DNA from 2 places in the Finegoldia sp. P2-F-LR genome. Region 2 is predicted to be linked to the other one. Evidence: predicted binding sites of a transcription regulator. Region 2 holds the regulator's gene; the other holds the start of a gene.

The links. The regulator HrcA, encoded in region 2, represses chaperone genes, less so after heat shock. The targets are predictions, from matches to a motif close to ATTAGCACTCNATANTATNGAGTGCTAAT.
Region 1: ACU68W_RS01060 (co-chaperone GroES) is a predicted target of HrcA. The motif match lies at 1,562-1,590, and genes of this name have one in related genera.

What each region holds. Positions count from the first base shown of each region.
Region 1 is NZ_JBRFJF010000001.1:213,748-219,777, forward strand. It holds gene groL (chaperonin GroEL) at 1-1,240, opposite strand, end outside; gene ACU68W_RS01060 (co-chaperone GroES) at 1,254-1,538, opposite strand; gene ACU68W_RS01065 (DNA-3-methyladenine glycosylase family protein) at 1,717-2,601, opposite strand; gene ACU68W_RS01070 (Glu/Leu/Phe/Val family dehydrogenase) at 2,601-3,866, opposite strand; gene ACU68W_RS01075 (glycine--tRNA ligase) at 3,871-5,268, opposite strand; gene ACU68W_RS01080 (SOS response-associated peptidase) at 5,497-6,030, opposite strand, start outside.
Region 2 is NZ_JBRFJF010000001.1:99,668-105,697, forward strand. It holds gene dnaK (molecular chaperone DnaK) at 1-1,458, opposite strand, end outside; gene ACU68W_RS00520 (nucleotide exchange factor GrpE) at 1,500-2,075, opposite strand; gene hrcA (heat-inducible transcriptional repressor HrcA) at 2,065-3,111, opposite strand; gene hemW (radical SAM family heme chaperone HemW) at 3,194-4,297, opposite strand; gene lepA (translation elongation factor 4) at 4,345-6,030, opposite strand, start outside.

The DNA of each region.
Region 1 (6,030 bases), 110 kb from region 2:
CACCACCAGCTACAATACCTTCTTCAACGGCTGCTCTTGTTGCTGCAAGTGCATCTTCTATTCTCAATTTTCTTTCTTTTAATTCTGTTTCTGTAGCTGCTCCAACTTCAATTACAGCAACTCCACCAGATAATTTCGCTAATCTTTCTTGAAGTTTTTCTCTATCATATTCAGAATCAGTTTCAGGAATTCTGTTTTGAATTTGGTTAATTCTTTCTTCAATCTTAGATTGTTCACCATTTCCGTCAACAATAGTTGTCTTGTCTTTTGATACATTGACTTTTCTAGCTCTACCAAGCATATCAAATGATGCATCTTTTAGTTCGATTCCCAAATCTTCTGCGATCAATTGAGCTCCAGTTAAAATACATATATCTTCAAGCATTTCTTTTCTTCTGTCCCCAAAGCCTGGCGCCTTCACTGCTACACAGTTGAATGTTCCTCTGATTTTATTTAAAACTAATGTTGCTAATGCTTCACCTTCAACATCTTCAGCAATTATAAATAATGGCTTACCTTGTTGAACAACTTGTTCAAGTAATGGTAATATATCTTGAATGTTTGTAATCTTTCTGTCAGTAACTAAAATGAATGGATCTTCCATTGCTGCTACCATTTTGTCTGAATCAGAAACCATATAAGGAGATACATATCCTCTGTCGAATTCCATACCTTCTACAACATTTAATATTGTTCCCATAGATTTTGATTCTTCAACAGTAATTACACCATTATTTCCAACTTTTTCCATAGCTTCTGCAATTAGTTTACCAATAGTTTCATCAGCTGCTGATACGCTACCAACATTTGCTATTTCTTCTTTAGTTGTAACACTGTGACTTCTAGATTTAATAGCTTCCACGGATTTTTCAACAGCTTTTCTGATACCTTTTTGTAAAACAATTGGATTAGCACCAGCTGCTAAGTTTTTCAAGCCTTCTCTAATAATTGCTTGTGCTAAAAGTGTTGCAGTAGTTGTACCATCACCTGCTACATCATTAGTTTTAGTAGCAACTTCTTTTACTAATTGTGCACCCATGTTTTCGTATTCATCTTCAAGTTCGATTTCTCTTGCGATTGAAACACCGTCATTTGTAATCAAAGGTGCGCCATATTCTTTATCCAAAACTACATTACGACCTTTTGGTCCCAATGTAACTTTAACTGTATCTGATAATTTATTAATACCTTCTACCATGCTTTTACGAGCATCGTCTGAAAATTTGATTTGTTTTGCCATAAAATTTATCCTCCTATTCTACAACTGCTAGAATATCTTCATATTTAACTAATATATATTCTGTGTCTTCTAGTTTTATTTCTGTTCCAGCGTATTTTGAGTATATAACTTTATCTCCAACTTTAATATTGCCTTTCATTTTTTCGTCTTCTTCTACTTCAGATCCAATAGCTAAAACTTCTGCATAAACAGGAGCTTCTTTGGCTGAAGATGGGAGAACTATTCCAGAGAATGTTTTTTCTTCTTCTTTTTCTTGTTTTTTTAATACTAATCTATCACCAATAGGTTTTAAATTCATGATATCCTCCTTCAGAATCTTTTGTTAGCACTCTGACCCGTTGAGTGTTAATCCTCTTATATAATAAACCACAGTTTTGTTTTTATCAAACGTATTTATTAGCATTTAAAAGCAAATAACTCAATTTATTTTGATATTTCTTGCTTTAATTCTATTTTCTATGATGAAATTCTCAAAGTTATTTTCCGATAGTATTTTCTCTTCCATAGTAGAATAAATATTGCTGTGCATATCCAGCATAATCTCCAAACAAATCGTCCGCATATTTTGCAATTAAATTTTTATTTGTTTCTTCTTTAATAAACAAATATTCCATAACTCGTTTTATCCACACATCAACTGGAAATGTGTTGTGTCTGTTGTATGAAAAAAGCATAATACAATCAGCAACTTTTGGTCCTACTCCTGGAAGTTTAATTAATTCTTTTCTTAATTCTTCGTTTGATAAGTTATCAATTTTCAAAATATCAAACTCGTTATTTGCAACCATTTTTGACACATCTACAATTCTTTTATCTCTGAATCCAACACGGCACACTTCTCTCATTTCTTCCACTGGTACTTTTGCTAAATCTTCAGGCTTAGGAAAAGAATATAATTTTCTACCGTTAAATTCGCCCAAAAATTTTCCGTAATTTTCACAAATTATATTTACAGATTTCATAATTCTAGGTATTTGATTGTTTGCTGAGATTATGAATGAAATTATTGTAGAAAATTTATCTTGATTTAATATTCTGATTCCATCACCATATTCTAATGCGTTTTTTAAAGTTTCATTGAAAGATAATTTTTCTTTGATTTCTGAATAATCTGTTTTCAAATCAAAATAATTTTCCCATTTTTTATAGTAATCTTCTTCTGTACAGTTTTTGATATAAACGTAATCTCCAATCAAACTTACATTACAGTACATGTCACCATCAACAGTTGTATAGGACATATCGTCTTCTTTGTACCATCTAAACGCCTGTCCACATTCAAAAATGTGGGTAGGGTTAAAAGATGATTGTTCAATTTTAGTAAGTTTTAATTCATCATTAAATTCTATTTGTGTTTGCATTAATACCATCCGCGTATTTTCATTGTCTCGCTAATCTTTTTGATTGAATGTACATAAGCAGCTTGTCTCAATGTTATATTAAGCTTTTCAGATAATTCCCAAATTTCATCAAATGATTTATTAATCAATTGATATTCTTTGTCTATGACTTCTTCCTCAGACCAATAATATCCTGCTTTATTTTGTACCCATTCAAAATAAGATACAGTAACTCCACCAGAGTTTGCCAAAATATCTGGAACAATAACTACATTTTTTTCATTTAAGATTTCATCTGCATCCTTTGTTATAGGTCCATTTGCACCTTCTACAATTATTTTCGCTTTAATTGAATTAACATTTTCAGTTGTAATTGCATTTTCCAAAGCTGCAGGTATAATAACATCAACATCAGCCGCAAAAAAATCCTCATTTGAAATTACTTCGCATCCTTCAATGCTAGCAAAGTCTTTTTCTTTTGTTTGAGCAATTTCGTAGCATTCTTCAAAGTTGAATCCGTCTTCCTTGTGAATTGCAAATACTCCTCTTTGCTTATTGTATTCCATGATGTATTTGACTTTCATACCATGTTCAAGCACGTATTTTAAAGTATAAATACCAACATTACCTAATCCTTGTAATGCAACAGTCGTTTCTTCTAGTTTTTTATTCAAATTTAAAACAGCTTTTTTTGCACTTAGAGCTACTGAAAATCCTGTAGCTTCTGTTCTTCCCAATGATCCCCCAAACTCAATTGGTTTACCAGTGAAAGTTCCCATTTGATTAGTACCAGTTAATTTGTTGTACTCATCAGCCATCCAACTCATAATTTTCCCATTTGTATTAACATCTGGGGCCGGGATATCAAAATCTTCTCCTAAATATTTGTACATTCCATCAACGAATCCTCTGGATAATCTTTCCAATTCCCCTTCAGAAAGCTTTGATGGATCTACAATTATTCCACCTTTTCCTCCACCATAAGGTAGATTAGTTACTTGACATTTAAAGGTCATCCATATAGACAAAGCTTTAACTTCATCCAAGTTAACATCTTCTCTAAATCTCAAACCACCTTTTGTAGGACCCATTGCATTATTATGTTGTGATCTATATCCTTTAAATACTTTCATTGATCCATCATCCATTTTCACTGGAATATTTATTTCAATGACTCTGTAGGGATCTTTTAATAATTCATAAACGCTATCGTCTAATTTTAAAATTTCGCAAGCTTTTTTAATTTGATATCTTGCGTTTTCCAACGGATTTAATGTTTCTGTCATATAATTAAAACTCCATTTCTTTATTAACAAATTCTATAATTTCTTCAACTGTCATTCTTTTTTGTTCCATAGTATCTCTATCTCTGATAGTAACGGTATTATCTTCTAGAGTATCAAAATCTATCGTTACACAATATGGAGTTCCTGCTTCGTCTTCTCTTCTGTATCTCTTACCAATTGAACCAGCATCATCAAAATGAGTCATGAAATTCTTAGCTAATTCGTTATAAACTTCCATTGCCTTATCATTTAATTTTTTAGTTAAAGGAAGAACTGCAACTTTATATGCCGCTAATGCAGGATGAATCTTTAAAACAGTTCTTGTAGAATTGTCTTCTAATTGCTCTTCTTCATAAGCATCACACAAGAAAGATAAAAACATTCTGTCTACACCTACAGATGGTTCTATACAATATGGAGTGTATTTTTCATTTGTAGTTGGATCCATATATTCTAGCTTTTCTCCAGAACCTTCGCTGTGTTTTGACAAATCGTAATCAGTTCTGTCTGCAATTCCCCATAATTCTCCCCATCCAAATGGGAATAGATATTCAAAGTCTGTTGTAGCTTTTGAGTAGAATGATAGTTCTTCTTGTTCGTGATCTCTAAGTCTTAAGTTTTCTTCTTTCATTCCCAAATTCAATAAGAATTCTTTACAGAAATTTCTCCAATATTCGAACCATTCCAAATCAGTTCCTGGTTCACAGAAGAATTCTAATTCCATTTGTTCAAATTCTCTTGTTCTGAAAATAAAGTTACCTGGAGTGATTTCGTTTCTGAATGATTTACCTATTTGACCAATTCCAAAAGGAATTTTCTTTCTTGAAGTTCTTTGAACATTCTTAAAATTCACAAAAATACCTTGTGCAGTTTCCGGTCTCAAATAAATTTCTGATTTGTTATCTTCAGTAACACCTTGGAAAGTTTTGAACATCAAATTGAATTTTCTGATATCTGTAAAATTGTGTTTACCACACTCTGGACATTTTATGTTTTCTTTTTCAATAATATCCAATAATTCTTGTTCTGATTTTCCGTCTAATCCAGTTATTTCTTCATTTTTTTCATCCATGAAATAGTCTTCAATTAATTTATCAGCTCTAAATCTAGATTTACATTCTTTACAGTCGATTAATGGGTCTGAGAATCCACCAACATGACCAGATACTACCCAAGTTTGAGGATTCATAAGGATAGCTGCATCCAAACCAACATTGTAAGGGCTTTGTTGGATAAATTTTTTCCACCAAGCTCTTTTTATATTATTTTTGATTTCAACACCTAATGAACCGTAGTCCCAAGTATTTGATAATCCTCCATAGATTTCACTACCAGGAAATATTATTCCCCTTGATTTACATAAGCTTACTATTTTCTCCATAGTCTTTTCTTCGTTTTTCATAAAACCCTCCATTTTTTTGAATAATAAAAAATCCCCGAAGTAAAACTTCAGGGACGAAATGTAATTTCCGCGGTTCCACCCTAATTATGATAAAACATCACTCTTAGAATTATTAGCTCCAGACTGCCGTTATAACTTGTTAATTCTCACCACACATTAACTCTCTGTAATTGTTATATTATTTATCTTTCTTCGCTTTTCAATATTCATATAAATTATATCATAAATTTACAAAAATGTTAATTGACTGTCTGATAAATTTTCCATATCTAAGTTAATAAAATTATCCAACAAAAACTCGTGAATTTCTTTTGAATTTTCTCCGTGCAAATATGTTTGTTCAAAAGATTGCGGCAATATAATTGGCATTCTAGTATGAATTTCAGCTATTAATCCTTTTGCTTCTGTGGTAAGCATACTCACATGTCTTATAGTTGTTTCTTGACTTTTGTATTCTCTGAAAATACCTGCGATAGAAAATATTTGTTGATTCGCAACAGTTAATCTATACTTATCTTTGTTTTTCTGATTCCACTCAAAAAAAGCAGTTGCAGGAATCAAGCATCTTCTGCATTCGAAATCTTCCTTGAAAAACTTTGAAGTATAAATCTTTTCAATTCTAGAATTTATTATAGATTTTTTCATAAAATCAACATCTATTCCCCACCTCATATAATCAAATTCGTCACATAAAGTTAAAATTTGTTGACCAGGAAATACTTCTGTTTTCGGATTAAATTTTGTGATTTGTTTTTTATTGTA
Region 2 (6,030 bases):
TCTCTTGATTTCTTCATCACTCATTTTAGTTGAAGAAGTAATTGTCATAGCTTGTTGTTTTCCAGATCCTAAATCTTTAGCACTTACGTTTACAATACCATTCGCATCAATATCAAATGTTACTTCAATTTGAGGTACTCCTCTTGGGGCTGCTGGAATTTCAGTTAAGTTGAATTGTCCTAACAAAGTATTGTCAGCTGCCATTTCTCTTTCGCCTTGTAGCACTTTGATTTCCACGGATGTTTGACCGTCAGCTGCTGTTGTAAATACTTGAGATTTTTTAGTTGGGATTGTAGTGTTTCTTTCGATTAATTTTGTACATACTCCACCTAAAGTTTCGATACCTAATGATAAAGGTGTTACATCAAGTAACAATAAATCTTTTACTTCACCGGTTAATACTCCACCTTGTAATGCTGCACCAATAGCAACACATTCATCTGGGTTAATATCTTTTTGTGGATTTTTTCCTATTAATTTTTTAACAGCTTCTTGAACAGCTGGAATTCTTGTAGAACCACCAACTAATAATACTTTTTCAATATCGTTGTGACTTAATCCAGCATCTTCTAATGCTTGTCTTACTGGTTTTAAAGATTCTTCAACCAAGTCAGATGTTAATTCATCAAATTTTGATCTTGTAATATCCATATTTAAATGAACTGGAGTTCCATTTACTGCAGAAATAAATGGTAAGTTAACATTAGTAGAAACTCTTGTAGATAGTTCTTTCTTAGCGTTTTCTGCTGCATCTTTAAGTCTTTGTTTAGAAGTAGCATCTTTTCTTAAATCTACACCATTTTCTTTCATGAATTCATCTGCAAGATAGTTTAATAATTTTTCATCAAAATCATCTCCACCTAGTCTGTTATTACCACGTGTAGCTAATACTTCGAATACGCCATCTCCAACTTCAAGGATTGAAACGTCGAATGTACCACCACCTAAGTCATAAACCATAACTTTATGTTGATCAGTTTCTTTATCAATACCATAAGCCAATGCAGCCGCTGTTGGTTCGTTGATTATTCTTTTTACGTTTAAACCAGCAATCTTACCAGCGTTTTTAGTTGCTTGTCTTTGAGAGTCTGTAAAGTAAGCTGGAACAGTAATTACTGCTTCTGTAACTTCTTCTCCTAAATAACTTTCAGTGTCAGCTTTTAATTTTTGCAAAATCATTGCTGAAATTTCTTCTGGAGAATAATCTTTACCATCAATGTTTACTTTGTATTCAGTACCCATTTCTCTTTTAATTGATGTGATTGTTCTGTCTGGGTTTGTGATTGCTTGTCTTTTTGCTGTTTCACCAACTAATCTTTCACCATCTTTAGTAAATGCTACGATTGATGGAGTAGTTCTATTACCTTCTGAGTTAGGAACTATAACTGATTCTCCACCTTCCATTACTGCTACTGCTGAATTTGTTGTACCTAAATCAATACCTATTACTTTACTCATTATAAAATCCTCCTTTAGATTTTTATCTATATTTAAAATTCTTATTTACTAACTTTGACCATTGCAGGTCTGATGCATTTATTATTTAAAATGTATCCTTTTTGGAATACTTCTAATATCATATCTGAACCATTATCACTATCTTCAGTAATAACAGCATGATGATAGTTTGGATCAAATTTGTCTGAACAATCTACTTCTTCCAAGCCAAAATCTTTTAGTGATAATAGAAGGTTGTCTCTAATTAATTCAACACCACTAGAGAACTCATCTTTTTCTTCTTTACTATCAATAGCTCTATCTAAATCATCTATTATAGGTAGAATTTTCAAAATCAAAGACTCGTTGGCTAATTCAATAGACTGTTGTCTTTCTCTATTTGTTCTATTCTTATAATTGATAAAATCCGCTTGTAATCTTTTTAAAGAGTCTTTTAAATCCTCTATTTCAGTATTTACAATTTCATCTTTATCATTATCAACTTCTTCTTTTATTGACTCATTTTTTATTGACTCATTTTCGTTTTTATTTAAATCTTCTTTTTCCAAGTTTTGATCTTCGTTTTTTAACTCTTCAGAAGATTGACTTTGTTTTAAATTTTCTTCATTATCTTTCATAATAATCCCCCCTAATAATTAATCCATTAATTCTTCTAGATAATTTAAACATAGCTTCTATTGAAAGTTCATAATTCATTCTCATAGGAGCAACAATAGCTATAACACCTATGTTATTTTTGTTGAAGAAATAAGAACTCTTGATGATTGTGTTTTCAACAAGTGATTGTTCGTTATTTTCATCTCCCACTTTAATGTCCAAGAAATTATCTGAAGAATTAAGAATATTCACTATTTTATCTTTGTCTTCAAGGTATTCTATTATGCTTTTGACTTTGTCTAAGTCGCTGTATTCACTATACTTGAAAATATTTGATAAACCTTCAACAGATACATACATTGAAGATAACTTATCTCTTTCATTTTCAATAATATCGGTAATTGCACCTTTAAAAAGATCATTATATTTATATTTTGAAGAAAATTCGTCTAAATTATCATAAACTTCATTTAGATTTTTTCCTAAAAAAAGTTTCTTCAATAGAAAATTAATCTTAATTAATTCATTTGGTTCTATGACTTGTTCTGATGAAATCACAGTATGATTTAAATCACCAGAATCATATAACGTTAATAAAACATAATTATATTCGCTAATTGGAAGTAACTCTATGTGAGATAAATGCATCCTATCTGATTTTTTTAACATAGAAATAACTGGATACTGAGTTATCTCAGAAATGAATTGAGAAGAAGATTTAATTAATTTCTCAGGTTCAACAATTCTTTCATAGGGTTTCCTGATAGACATTAATGAAGAACTAGAATCGTCAGTTTTATAAAGCTTGTCTAGGATATAATCCACATACAATCTGAAAGCTTTTTGCGATGGAATTCTTCCTGATGAAATATGAGATTGCACTAAATATCCCAAATCTCCTAAGTCGCTCATCTCATTTCTGATAGTCGCTGGACTGAATCCTATATTATAATTCTTAGATAAAACTCTAGATCCTATTGGCTGAGCAGTCTTTATATAATTGTCTATAGTAGCGAGTAAGATATTAAATTTTCTTTGTGTTAAATTTTCATTCAAGACCTCACCTCTTTTTTTGTTAGCAACCTATTACCTTGAGTGATAATAAAATTATACACTACGATTTATACTGTGTCAAGTGTTATACTAAAATATCTACGAAAAAACTATTTGACACGAAAAAACCCTGATTTGAAAAGCATAAATGGTTATTATCTAAAGTTAATAATCCTCTATTGATCCAGTTATCAATTAATTTTTTGTTCTTAGCATATAAATTTATTCCAAATTTATCTTGGTATACTTTTAAATTTAATCCTTCTTTTAATCTCATATTAGTTATTATGAATTCAAATTCTCTTTTTTCTAAATCAATTTTCTCAGAAAAACTAATAGGATTTTCATTGTTCAATATTTTTTTCTTATAATCTGGATAAAAAAACTCATTTGTATATCTGTGTTGATTTAAATAACCGGACGAAGATAAACCAAATCCGTAATAATTTTCGTCTTTCCAGTAAATCTTGTTGTGGATGGATTCAAATTTATCTTTTGCAAAATTAGAAATTTCGTAATGTTTGTATTTTTCTAAAACATTACAAATCTTTAAATACATTTCGTATTCTATATCATCATTTCGATTTATGTCTTTATAGTTTTTGTAAAGTTTTGTTCCAGGTTCTAATATCATGTTATACCAAGAAATATGGTTTGGATTAAGTTTTCTAATATAATAAAGATCATTATCTAGAGACTCTAAGGTTTGATTTGGAAATCCAAATATTAAATCAATTGAAATATTATCAATGTAACCTCTAATTATTTCAAATGACTTTAAAACATCTGATACCTTGTGCCTTCTTCCTAAAAATTTGTTGTACTCATTATTAAAAGATTGAACGCCCAATGATATTCTATCTATACCAATTTTTTTATAGTTTTGTATTTTTTCTTTTGTGACGAATTCTGGATTACATTCAATAGTAAATTCCTTTAATTGTAAGTTAAAACAGCTATCAATTACGTTATACGTTTTTTCAATATATTTAGAATCCACAAGATTCGGTGTTCCTCCTCCTATATAGATGGTATCTATTCTGTCATTAGGATTTTTGTACATATTTATTTCTTTTTGTAATAAATCAAAGTATTCATCAACTCTTTGGTATTGTTTCGTCATTGTTGAAAAATCACAATAATTACACTTATAAGCACAAAAAGGTATGTGAATATAGATTCCTTTCATAACTCCTCCTATAAAAATAAGCCAAACTTTCGCTTGGCTTAACAAATTTAATTTCCTTCATCATATTTTAAGACTGATAAGAAAGCTTCTTGAGGAACATCTACGCTACCTACAGATCTCATTCGCTTTTTACCTTCTTTTTGTTTTTCTAATAGTTTACGCTTTCTAGTTATATCTCCACCGTAACACTTAGCAAGTACATCTTTTCTGTATGCTTTTATAGTTTCTCTTGCGATAATTTTATTTCCTATTGCAGCTTGTACAGGAATTACAAATTGATGTCTTGGTATTTCATCTTTAAGTTTCGTTACTATTTTTCTTGCTCTTTCATAAGCTAAATCTTCGTGAACAATTAATGTTAACGCGTCAACTTTTTCTGAATTAATCATTATTTCAAGTTTAATTAAATCAGATTTTTCATAGCCAATTAATTCATAATCCAAAGATGCGTAACCTCTTGTTTTTGATTTTAAAGCATCATAGAAATCATAAATTACTTCATTTAATGGTAATTTGTATTTTATTGTTACTCTTTTTTCATCAAGGTAAGTCATATCTATGAAAGTTCCTCTTTTTCCTTGACAAAGTTCCATAATTACTCCGACATAATCTGTAGGAGTCATGATTTCTGCATGAACAACAGGCTCTTCAACATAATCAATTTCAGTTTCCTTTGGGAAATTTGTAGGATTTTGTATTTCTACTTCAGTCCCATCTTTTTTATGAACTTTATAAATTACACTTGGAGCAGTAGCAATGATATCTAAGTCAAACTCTCTATCTAATCTTTCTTGAATAATTTCCATGTGTAACAACCCTAAAAATCCACATCTCAATCCAAAACCTAGTGCAATTGATGTTTCATTTTCAAATGTCAAAGCTGCGTCATTAACTTGGAGTTTTTCTAGTGCATCTCTTACAGAATTGAAATCTTCACCTTCAGCAGGATAAATACCACAATAAACCATTGGTGTAACTTGTTTATATCCATCCAAAGGTTTACTTACAGGATTGTTTTTATCTGTTATAGTGTCACCTACTCTAGCATCTTTTACATTTTTGATACTGCAGACAACATACCCTACATCTCCAGCGCTAATTTCATCTGTGTTAACCATACCAGAAGATGTGTAACCGCATTCAGTAACTTCAAAGGATTTGTTAGTAGACATCATTAAAATTTCAGATCCTGGCTTTATACAACCATCAAAAACTCTGACATAAACGACAACACCTTTATAAAAATCGTAATATGAATCAAATATCAATGCCTTTAAAGGCTTATTTTCATCTCCAATTGGTGCAGGAACATTGTTTACTATGTCTTCTAAAACATCTACTATATTTATTCCTTCTTTCGCCGATACTGCAGGAACATTTTCAGTATCTAATCCAATAATATCTTCTATTTCTTTTTTGGCAAAATCAATGTCGGCACTTGGCAAATCAATTTTATTTATTACAGGCAATATTTCTAAATTTTGGTCGATGGCCAAGTATACATTTCCTAATGTTTGTGCTTCTACACCTTGTGTTGCGTCGACGATTAATACTGCACCTTCACACGCTTTTAATGATCTACTTACTTCATAAGTAAAGTCAACATGACCAGGTGTATCTATTAAATTTAGGTTATATACATTACCATCTTTAGCCTTATAAGATAACTTAATGGCTTTTAATTTGATAGTTATACCTCTTTCGCGTTCTAAATCCATAGAATCCAAAACCTG